One region of the Paenibacillus sp. 4624 genome, then DNA from elsewhere that is predicted to be linked to it. Evidence: predicted binding sites of a transcription regulator. Region 1 holds the regulator's gene; the other holds the start of a gene.
What was found. The regulator LexA, encoded in region 1, represses DNA repair genes until DNA is damaged. The targets are predictions, from matches to a motif close to CGAACATATGTTCG.

Region 1 (5,730 bases):
TACAGGAAACACGAAAAACAGCGCTCTCTTATCGGAGCGCTGTTTTTGCGCTTAATTACATTACAGAGGGTTTCTAACGGTTCCTGCGCTATTTTAGTAAACTCGACACAGGGGCATTAAAAATAAACCCACCATGTTTGTTTTGTTCTTTAATAACTAATAGCTTACATGAAACTTAAAAAGGATGATATAACTACCGTGGTTTGCACTTACAACTGTAAGCCCGGGTTGAATAGGAGTAACCAAAAAATCAGGGCCAATATCACAAGCGCCATCACTATAGATTACATCATAAGTGTAGCCGCTATACCATTGACCAGGTTGGCCTACTTTTAGGTAAATGTCTCGCTCAAAAAATGCTTGAGGTGCTGTCACTTGAAAACTTTCCGATAGCGATAAAGCAGGTGTTGAAATACCCGTATCCGCAGCGAAGGACGTAGAACCAATTGAAAAACATGCAGATACAGCTAATAAGCCAGCAAGTAATTTCTTTATCATACAATTTTCGCTCCTTTTTGTTATGCTCATGAATTTATTCTGAAAGAATAAATTATTCCATCTTAGTTACGTAACCCTCATAGTTTCCGTAATATAATCCGTTTGAATAGGTAGTAGATGTTAATGTTAGTCTTCCATACCAAACACCATCAGCATAAGTGTAGCTCTGTGGAACATAACTTGCATTTCCATATTTATTGTTAACGTCTGAGTATCTCACAAATTTCTGGGTTGCCTGAATCGTAATACTTTGTGAAGTTACCGAATCTTGAGAAGAGGGTGAAGCGGTAGCTAATGATGTTGGAACAGCGATACTTGCCACAATAACAGTTAAAGCTCCGAGTGAACACATTTTCTTTTTCATACAAATACCTCCTAAGATTTGTAATGAATTAATGAAACTTTACTCTCTAAAAATACCATATTATTCAATGTAAAATAATAACATTTGTCACATGGTTTACTAGATTTATCTTCAGATCACGTCCCTCATATATGAAGATAAAATAAGAAAGTCAAAAATCAATGTACTTAGCTTCTACATTACATAAGTTAGCAGATATGATTTATTTTTGTGCGAAAATAAATGGTCATATCGTTTTTAAACTCTATAGGAAAATGAAAACTAAACTCAAATAAGAACATGAAGAGTTAGAAATATAATAAATTCAACATATGAAAAATTCATAAAAGAGATAAGAACATACAAGCAATCGTTGAAAAAATAAAGAAATATGCTTCATGCGATCCACTTATTTTGTCTTTTGACCTCTGCCCTGTTTCAAATGTATGTTGATAGTTTCATATATAAAAGATATAATTAATTTAATTTTAAGCAATATAATTTTTAGAAATTAATTGGAGATGATATTTTTGGAACAACAAGCGAAACAACTTGTGACTACACAACGTACGTTTTTTAATACAGGACAGACTAAACCAGTGGAGTATCGGATTCAGGCTTTGCATAACTTGAGAGAAGGGATCGAGAAATACCAGGAGCGTATTTTGGACGCGCTTCGCGCTGATTTAAATAAATCAGAGGCAGAAGGATATGGCTCGGAGATTCGCATTGTATTGGGTGAATTGGATTATACGTTAGAACATCTGCGTGAGTGGGTTGCACCGCGTAGCGTTCCAACAAGCTCGGCAATGCCAGATGCCGTTAGCACGATTTACCCTGAGCCTTATGGAGTTGCTCTAATTATTGCGCCTTGGAATTATCCGTTCCAACTGGCGTTTGGGCCGCTGATCGGTGCGATTGCGGCGGGGAACTGTGCGGTGATCAAACCTTCTGAGCTTACACCAGCGACTTCTCGTTTAATCAGCGATCTCATTCAGGAAATATATCCGGAGGAGTACATTGCTGTTATGGAAGGGGAGGTTGAAACGAGCACAGCACTGCTTAAGGAGAAATTCGATTACATTTTCTTCACAGGTAGTACTGGAGTGGGTCGTATTGTAATGAAAGCTGCAGCAGAGCACTTAACTCCAGTGACGCTAGAGTTAGGCGGTAAAAGTCCGGCCATTGTGCATCAGGATGCTGATCTGAAACTGGCAGCACAACGTCTTGTGCGTGGTAAATTTCTGAATGCAGGTCAAACCTGTGTTGCGCCAGACTATTTATTAGTAGATGAACAGGTATATGATCAACTCATCGAGGAAATCAAAGCCGAGGTTCGTGATAAATTTGGGGACGACGTGATGCAAAATAAAGATTTTCCCCATATCGTTAACACACGTAACTTTGATCGTTTGAGCGCTTTCCTCACGAATGGCAAGACTTTAATGGGAGGGCGTTCAAATCGTGATCAGCTTACGATTGAACCTACAGTTCTTGGCAATGTCGATTGGGATTCCCCAGTAATGCAGGAAGAGATCTTTGGACCTATTCTGCCCGTATTTACGTATCGTGATTTGAATCCAATGCTTGATGAAATCATTCGTCGTCCTAAACCACTCGCTTTGTATTTGTTTACTGAGAATGAAGCTTTACAGGATCAAGTATTGAATCAGGTTTCTTTTGGTGGAGGTTGTATTAATGAGACTCTATCCCATATGACTTCGCATTATTTGCCATTTGGCGGTGTGGGAGAGAGCGGTATGGGTTCTTACCATGGACAACAAAGCTTTGAAGTATTCTCGCATCACAAAAGCATTCTTAAACGCACCAAATAATCTTTTGTTCAACGCATTTATTAGAGTGCTTTGTTAGAAATGATATGAATCCAACTATGAAAGCAAAGAAAGAGGTTGTCCTGTTGATCAGGGCAACCTCTTTCGTATTCTAGCAGGTATGAAGTATTAGCATTTTAATAAAACAAAATAAATTAATGAATATCTCGGAAAAGACCAATGACTTTGCCTAGAATACTAACGTGTTTCAACCGCAACGGTTCAAATGTTGAATTCTCTGGTTGAAGGCGAATATGATCCTTTTCCTTATAAAATGTCTTTACTGTTGCTTCATCGTCCTCAGTCATCGCAACGACAATGTCACCATTATCGGCAGTTTGTTGCTGACGAACGATTACATAATCTCCATTAACAATACCGGCTTCAATCATACTGTCCCCGACAACGGAGAGCATAAACACCTTCTGTTCCCCTACATAATGTGTAGGGAGTGGGAAGTAGTCTTCAATATTTTCTGTTGCCGTAATCGGCACACCAGCTGTTACTTTACCCACGACAGGAATTCGTGCAACACTGTGGGCGAACTGATGAGAATGTTCAGACTCTTCCTGGCTTAACAATTCAATCGCTCTTGGTTTGGTTGGGTCACGTCTAATTAACCCTTTCTTCTCCAAACGATCCAAATGTCCATGCACTGTGGAACTGGAAGCCAGTCCAACGGCTTCGCCAATTTCTCGTACGGAAGGAGGATACCCCTTCAAACGGACTTCATTTCGTATAAACTCCAGGATAGCCTGTTGCCTGCTGGATATCTTCGACATACCGTATCAACCCCATTTTAGTAACGTTTGGGAAAATTATAACATAGAACCTCCGTTCGTACAAACATAAGTTCTAAAGAAATCTTATTATTTCTATATTTTTTTCGATTCAGCCTCATTCGTTTGTTGAAAAGAGAGTTTAATTGCTCTTTACGAGAATTTTTAATACGAAAAAAGATGTTTTAATGTCGAAAAAAGAGCGAACAATTGTTCTAAAAAAGTCTTGAACAAAACAAATGTTCGTGTTATATTGATTCCAAGAGATAGGAACAAACGTTTGGAGGCGGGGACAAATGAGATATTCTACGTATCAGAGCATTTATAAACCAGTAAATTCAGAAGCTGTAAAGTCTAATATAGGGCAATTCAGAACCTTCGTGACACGTATTAAGTTTTCTACGGGATTAATTAAACTGGTAATTGCTTCATTAATTATCTTTATTGGATGTAGTACGGTTCTAACTGTCTTTGCTGGTAACGAGAATGATCTACTACCTGGCGGTAAGATTGCTGTATCACAAGGAGAAACATTGTGGAGTATTTCTTTGGAACATAAACCAACGTCGATGGATACACGTGTATATATAGAAGCAATCAAAAAAGTGAATCAACTTGAATCAGCAACAATCCAGACAGGACAAGTTCTAATATTACCTCAGTTTGTTAAATAGAGTGCGCATCTATATAGGTTGGCGCGTACTAACTTGACAAGCCGCCTTTCTCATGTCAAAGTTAATATGACTTTGTATTTTTGGAGGGGACAAGCTTGGATATAGATAGTCTGGTAGCACGTATTAACGAATTGGCTCGCAAGCAGAAATCCACTGGACTATCAGAGGAAGAACTTGCTGAACGTGCCAAATTGAGAGAAATTTACTTGGGTAACATTCGTAGCAACTTTAGACAGCAACTCGATTCAATTGAGATTGTTGACGACGACAAGGGCCAAGGCCACCAAGGCAAACTCAAACATTAATTTACGAAACCTAAACATATCGTTATGATATTTAGGTTTCTTCATGTTAGCTGGGGATGCTTACTATAAGGGGGAACATCGGTTTACATAGTAATGATGTAAGCCGATACAAGACACATAAGGGGGATTCACATGTCGCGGCGTTCGTTCGAAAGAACGGTTCGGAAAAATTCGAAGCAATTGAATCAGCAACGTAAAAAAAGCGGTCAACCAATCACAGGAAATCCAGGTGAGGATATTTACAAAGGAAGAAGCCTTTTGTTCCCTATCTTTTTAATTGGTTTGGCGTTTTTGTATCTGTTCATGAGTACTTTTTTAGTGAAAGCACCGATGACAACCTGGGATTGGGTCACAATGTTGCTCTATGTATTTTTGGCTGTCATTTTTATGCTCCGCCGTCCTTACGTTAAAATTAGCAGTAATCGGATCATCACAACGAAGGGGAATCGTGAACGATCCATCGGGGTTGACGATATTATCAAATTCCGATTTGAGCCGGGTACTGTTGTTATTGAACACAACAGCCGTGGAAAGAGATGGGTTTTCACCAAGTTGTTAAATCGTTACGATACAGAAGCAATTACCGAGCGGTTGCTGAAATTTGCAAAAGCACACCAGATTACCGTAGAAACGATTGATAAGTAATTAACGTGTAAAGGGGCAGATGATCGGAATGGCGTTGAAAGCGATTATGTTTGACCTGGATGATACTTTATTATGGGACGAACGAAGTGTTCGAGAAGCTTTTCATGAAACTTGTCTAATTGCGGCAACAGAAACAGGTGTTAATGCTGAGGCACTCGAAGAGGCTGTTCGTAACGAAGCGCGTGAACTATATGAATCTTACGAAACGTTCCCTTTTACCAAAATGATTGGAATTAACCCTTTTGAAGGACTTTGGGCGAACTTTACGGGAGGAGAACAACCGGAATTTCGTCAGCTTGAACAATTGGCTCCAATTTATCGTAAGGAGTCTTGGCGCCGCGGTTTACTAAAGCTGGGTGTCGATCAAGAAGAGCTTGCAGAGCGCCTGGCCTCGCAGTTTGGTGCAGAACGTAGATCGAGACCTCATGTTTATGAAGAAACGATGGATACGCTGCGTCATTTGCAAGGAAAGTATAAATTGTTGCTTTTGACTAATGGCTGTCCTGCTTTACAGCAAGAGAAACTTGATGGCGTTCCGGAGTTATCTCCTTTTTTTGATGAGATTATTATCTCAGGTAGCTTTGGTAAAGGTAAGCCAGATCCATCCATTTTTGAGCATGCTCTAAGTAGACTGGGTGTTCAACCAGAAGAAAG
Region 2 (5,730 bases), on a different contig from region 1:
GAATGGACAGGCTACAAAACGTTCCATCCGTGATACACTCGTTCTTACCTCCGTACCGTACAGCCTGCGGCTGGTTGCCGTTTCCAGTCTCCGCGCACGGTTACGATAAAAGACAGAACTCAGCAACCGCTCCAGCCCAGGGCGGCTCTCTTCCCGGTTTACATGCCAATTGTAGACTGCCCACCATATTTCAGGAATGTCTTCTCCCCTACGCCATCTGCGCAATTGTCCAATCAGCATGGAGAGGCTTTGTTCTGGATGAATCGCGTAAGAGAGGTGCACGGCTTCCAGATCCGAGACGGGCGGCTGAGCAAGCAAAGGCTGCTCCTGCAATCCAAACATTTTGCGTACATGGCGCACAATCTCGGAAGGGAGTAGTGATTTACCTTCATCATCTGCGACAGGATAGCTCAGCCATAACTGCTTGCTGGCAGCGGTCAGAGCGGTATAGATGAGAAAACGTTCATCCAACATGAGTCTCGTTGCACCAGGTCCCAGCCCCATGCCTCTCTCTGTCAGCAATAACCTTTCCTGCTCCGTTAGTACTCCGTTGTCCTGAGGGATCGCTGGCAATTCCCCATCAACCGCCCCAAGAATAAATACATATTTCATATCACGCAGACGTGTACGATCCATCGAACCAAACAGCACCTGGTCAAGGGCCGGGGGAACAAGCCCCAGCTTGAGCTCAGTCAGTCCTGTCTCCATCATGCCCGCAAACAAAGTGATGTCCAGACGTTCATTGCCCATCATATCAACCATCTGGTCAAGAAGATCCAGCACGGCTCCCCACATTTGACGATGCTCTCTCGAACGCTCCGGGTCTCCCTGAGCCTTGGCCTCAGCAGACATCTGATCCAGCTTATGTGCAATATCTGCATCCTCTAACAGTCTAAATAATGCCTCGCACTGAGCGGCAGCCGTTTTTGCTTTTTTCATTCGTTTCTCAAACGTACCGAGTGCCGATGTAATCAAGGCTCTGCAACTCTCCATCAGCGATAACACTGCATCGCGTCCTCGGCTGCTTCCTTCCTGTCCCTGATCCTCCAAAGACAGACTCGGCACATACTTCCACGGCTTACCATCCGTCCAGCGATATCCATGGATACCGCAAGCAAGCACATAGTTCTCCAGCTGATCCATATCCTCACGAGTAATTGAACCATCCAGCGGAAGCAGCAGATCCGTTTTGACACAGCGAAAAACATCCTCATACCGCCAGTTGCGCCGAACGATATCTAGCGCTGAACGAATAAATTCGGATAATGGATGATGCAACTCACTTCGTCTTCGGTCCAGGAAGACCGGAACATCATAGTCCCTGAATAAAGGCTCTGCAATATCAGCATAAGTCTCCAATCCGCGAACCAGCACCGCCATGTCCCGATATCTCGCTCCATCCTCTTGCGCAAGGCGACGCATTTCACGTAGTGCACCCTCCAGCTCTGCCCTGCGATTCTCCGCAGCCATCAATCGAATCCCCGAGTCCTCGCCTTGACTTCTCCAGCGAACACGCCGATCAAAACCGGCCTCCAGATGGGCAAGTCCCGGCCGGTCCTTAAATCTCGGAAGCACCTCGTCATGAAGTAGCGTGGTATCGCTGGTTACACCCAAATGTTCGGCCATGCCTTTGAGGCGCGCATAGGCATTGGCAGTTGGATAAAATAATTCCAGCTCTCCTGGCAGGATACCTTGCTCGTAAGAACCATCGAGTGTTAGGGAAATCGTTACAGACGAGGCTTGTAACATGAGCTGTCCTATTACACTCATCTCCTGCGGGGTGAATCCATGGAATCCGTCAATCCAAACCTCGGCCCCCTGCAACCATGTACTTTCTGGCAAACGACCTGTCAGTTCATTCAGTGTATCTTCATCATCTATATATAAATCAGCCAATTCCTTCTCATAATCATGGTAGATCAGATTCAAATCATGAAGCTTGTCTTCCAAAATAGGTGAAGCCGATGCAATGCTCCATGTTGCAAGCCCTTCTTCGAGTGCCGAAGCATGAACTTCATATCGTTTAAACTCACTATATAAATTAGTCAATTCCCCGATAAAGCCAAGCTGGCTGCCCGAAGCAGCAAACAGTCTCAGTTCTTCTTTCCTACGCTGAATGACTTTATATAAAAGCATCTTCTTGCCCTCGGCTCCAATCGGAACGCGAGCAGAACCGCCAGCCTCCTGCATGACGCGATAAGCCAGACGGCGAAATCCAAGAACTTCGGCACGCATCGTACCTTTAATATCTCCGGAAGATATCAGGGCCTGCTCTGTCCGGAATGAGCTTTGTTCGGGAACGAGTAGAATCAACGGTTTTCCTTGGGGCTCCTGCCTAAGCAGAGATGTGATTTCTCGGGTAATCAGTGTGCTTTTACCACTGCCTGCCCGGCCAATAACAAAGCGTACGGACATGTGTCATCCTCCAAACTGCACGTACAAGATTTTAATTTCCAGTATACCATACCTTCTTCACTTCGGAACATACGTTTGCCATGATCCACCAAATAAGAACACAATATGGCTATTGAAAAAAAGCCGCCGCCTGTACAATACAGCCAGCAGCTTCTTATGGATTTACGTTTATTACCAAACTCGGTGACAGATACGCCTAGTAGTTGTTTTCAAGTTTACAATTTCGTTAAATGAATTCATGCTCTACAGCCTTCTGCAAGGCCTCGAAAAAATCCCGGTTTCTCTGGCTATATCCCGGCTTGCATCCTCGTAGCGGCATGAGATGACTGTAAATACAGCATATGGCGGTTTTGAATGACCAAGATGGCTATGTAAGCTCCAAACCACACCCGGTTTGACATTTTTCTTGAACGTATAATCCGTCGGGCTGGAATCAGCTTCTCTATGTTCCACATACCCCTCCGGTGCAATGAATTTCCCCAATTCAGTATAAAATTGTTTTCGAATACCCTCTTTTAGATTTCGCAAGTCAATGTACGCCTGCTACGTCTATAATTACGCGTTTCAACCAGCATATCCGTAACCATAGCGAGCAGACCTCCTCCTTTTTCGAAATTAAATCCTTCGGTTGTTAACCTGGACATAATCGAGTCAAGACGAAGACTGAACACTGTTCCTTTTCGACCAATAATATAAGCTGTTCGCCAAGATCAAGCTTCTTCTCATAAATAAAATACCCTATAAGATGGACTTTTTAAAGTGTCTATCTCACAGGGTACCTGTGTCATTCTATAAACAGAGTATTCTTAATTTTTTTTGCTTCTCACTTCAAAAATAGCGAACTTCAGGTAATGCCCTTCATCTACACCCAAAATTTGCGGGTGATCCTTACCGGCGGCCTTCCAGTCAATTAAACGCAGTACTTTACCTGCATCTTCAGCGGCATCCGCAATCGTTTCCAAGAAGAGGTCAGGACGCATGTGGTAGGAGCAGCTTGCGGTTACCAAGTATCCACCCTCATTGACCAGTTTCATGCCCTGCAAGTTGATGTCCTTGTAGCCGCGGCATGCCCCTTTGACTGCTGATTTTGTTTTAGCGAAGGCAGGTGGATCAAGGATAACGACATCAAACGTTTTTCCAGCACTGGACAATGCTTTGGAGGTATCTACCTTTTGCTCCGCTGCTCGTGCTCGTGCATTGCGCTCATCAAGTCCTTTGACTTGCTCACGCAGATATTGAAAAGCATCGGCTACAACGAACTCAACCCGATCCGTGAAACCATTTAGCTCCACATTGGTTCGTGCGCTCTCGATCGCATGTTCGGAAATATCGAGGCAGGTTACCTTTTTCGCTCCAAATTTGCAAGCATTCAGGGTAAAGCTGCCGGTATGAGAGAAACATTCCAGCACGGTGGCACCGTCCCAATATGGGAAAGTAACCACTTTGCCACCCTTATTCACAGGCAACAGCTGCTCTGTTCCTTCATGCTCGACCTGTTGCACGGTGATGCCGCTTTTGTATCCCCAGCCTTTCATCAACGGTTCAATGGCAGCCCGGTTTTCACGCTGGTCGAAGAAGTACCCTGTCTTCTGTCCTTCTACGATGTCCACCTTGATGAGCAGCCCATTTTCGGTCACAGTCACATGACGCGGGCATTCCCCGTAGAGCGGTCCTTTGATCTGCTCCAGACCTTCCAGTTCACGGATCGATACATCACTGCGCTCATAGATACCTTCCGGCTGCATCACTTCAATGAGAGCCTGGACAATCGCTTCACGGCAACGGTCCATACCCAGTGTAAGGATCTGCACAACTAAAATGCTACCGAACCGATCAACGATCAATCCAGGCAGGAAATCAGCTTCACCATAAACAAGACGGTAGGCTTCGCCATCCTGAATGAAGCGTTCCCGGTGACGCAGACAATCATGGAAACGAGCAGCAAAAAAGGCGGTATCCATCTGTTCAAACTCCATAGGCTGGTATGAGACTACACGAACGGTAATCTGGGAAGCCGGATTATAATATCCCGTTGCCAAGTAACGACCTTGATGATTCAGTACATTAACGATATCACCCGGTTCCGGGTTGCCGTCTACGGATGCAATTTCATTTTTGAAAATCCAGGGATGTGCATGTTCCAACCGCTTTTTGCGGCTTCGTTCCAGTGTAACGGATGACAAGATTGATCCACTTCTTTCTTATTTTAGTTGAAAAGATAGGTTTGGGCGGCAACGAGACGCTCCGGGGACGAATCGATCCTATGATCGCTGTTGTCCTCAGATTTTTTGGATTCCCTTCTCCAAAGGTAAAAATCCGACGACAAGCCTATGCTTCCGATGTAGCTTTCTTTCAGAAAGCTTTCAGGCGAGCCCTTTGCTTCCTTGGATTCGATTCCGTCCCCTCCGCTGCGTTTGCCGAATCACCGTATCTTTTACATGGGGGCTAGCAGTCTCAATTCCTCTTGTGCTTGTCATGCTTGTCTCTGCTTCCTCATAGGATAAGTGATAAGGAATGGGACGGGAGGAATGATTCGGATGTTCAGAGAAGTAATTCTGCCTCTGTTATATGGGCTGATTATCTTTTTTGGCGGTATGAAGCTGATGGAGACAGCGCTGCAACGCATGGCGGGGCCGATGCTGGCAGACTGGTTAAACCGTGCCACTTCTGCCCCATGGAAGGGCATGGCATTCAGTGCAGGCGCAACCGCAGTGCTGCAGAGCAGCACTGCGGTAACGGTACTCACCATAGGATTAGCTAACGCGCGCTTAATTACCTATGGACGCACTCTCGGCATTATCTTGGGGACCAATATTGGAACCTGCTTAACTACAGAGCTTGTCGGTCTTGAGATTGGACGTGCCGCACTGCCGTTGTTGCTTCTATCTCTAACAGGCTGGGCTGTTTTTGTTGTCCTTGGTGAACGCAACCAAACTGCCCATGAACGGACTCGCCGTACTTTGACCAATATCCAATTCAGTTTCCTTGCGGCAGCAGGATTTGCTCTTGTCATGACAGGCATTCAAGTCATGCAGTCCATCGCCGTTCCACTTCGGAGCATGGGCGTATTTCAATGGTTTCTGGAGCGGTCGACCGACAGCCTATGGTGGGGCTTTCTTGCCGGTGCGTGCCTGACCGCGCTGATTCACAGCAGCGCCGCGGTTATCAGCATGGCGATTACACTTGCAGCGACAGGCGTGCTGCCTGTAGAGATCGGCATCGCCATTGTGATCGGATCTAACGTAGGAACCTGTATCACTGCTGTTATTGCAGCCGCAGGCGGGGCTTCCGCAGGCAAATTTGTAGCAGCCTCCC

Region 2: addB (helicase-exonuclease AddAB subunit AddB) is a predicted target of LexA. The motif match lies at 2,480-2,493, and genes of this name have one in related genera.

Annotation. Positions count from the first base shown of each region.
Region 1 covers NZ_JBNDJR010000003.1:283,821-289,550, forward strand. The annotation lists gene ABIE27_RS08915 (hypothetical protein) at 157-498, opposite strand; gene ABIE27_RS08920 (hypothetical protein) at 551-862, opposite strand; gene ABIE27_RS08925 (aldehyde dehydrogenase) at 1,372-2,676, shown strand; gene lexA (transcriptional repressor LexA) at 2,829-3,455, opposite strand; gene ABIE27_RS08935 (LysM peptidoglycan-binding domain-containing protein) at 3,749-4,126, shown strand; gene ABIE27_RS08940 (DUF896 domain-containing protein) at 4,222-4,431, shown strand; gene ABIE27_RS08945 (hypothetical protein) at 4,564-5,076, shown strand; gene ABIE27_RS08950 (HAD family hydrolase) at 5,105-5,730, shown strand, end outside.
Region 2 covers NZ_JBNDJR010000001.1:537,633-543,362, reverse strand. The annotation lists gene addB (helicase-exonuclease AddAB subunit AddB) at 1-2,415, opposite strand, end outside; gene ABIE27_RS02455 (hypothetical protein) at 2,659-2,943, opposite strand; gene ABIE27_RS02450 (hypothetical protein) at 2,931-3,059, opposite strand; gene ABIE27_RS02445 (class I SAM-dependent rRNA methyltransferase) at 3,222-4,598, opposite strand; gene ABIE27_RS02440 (Na/Pi cotransporter family protein) at 4,953-5,730, shown strand, end outside.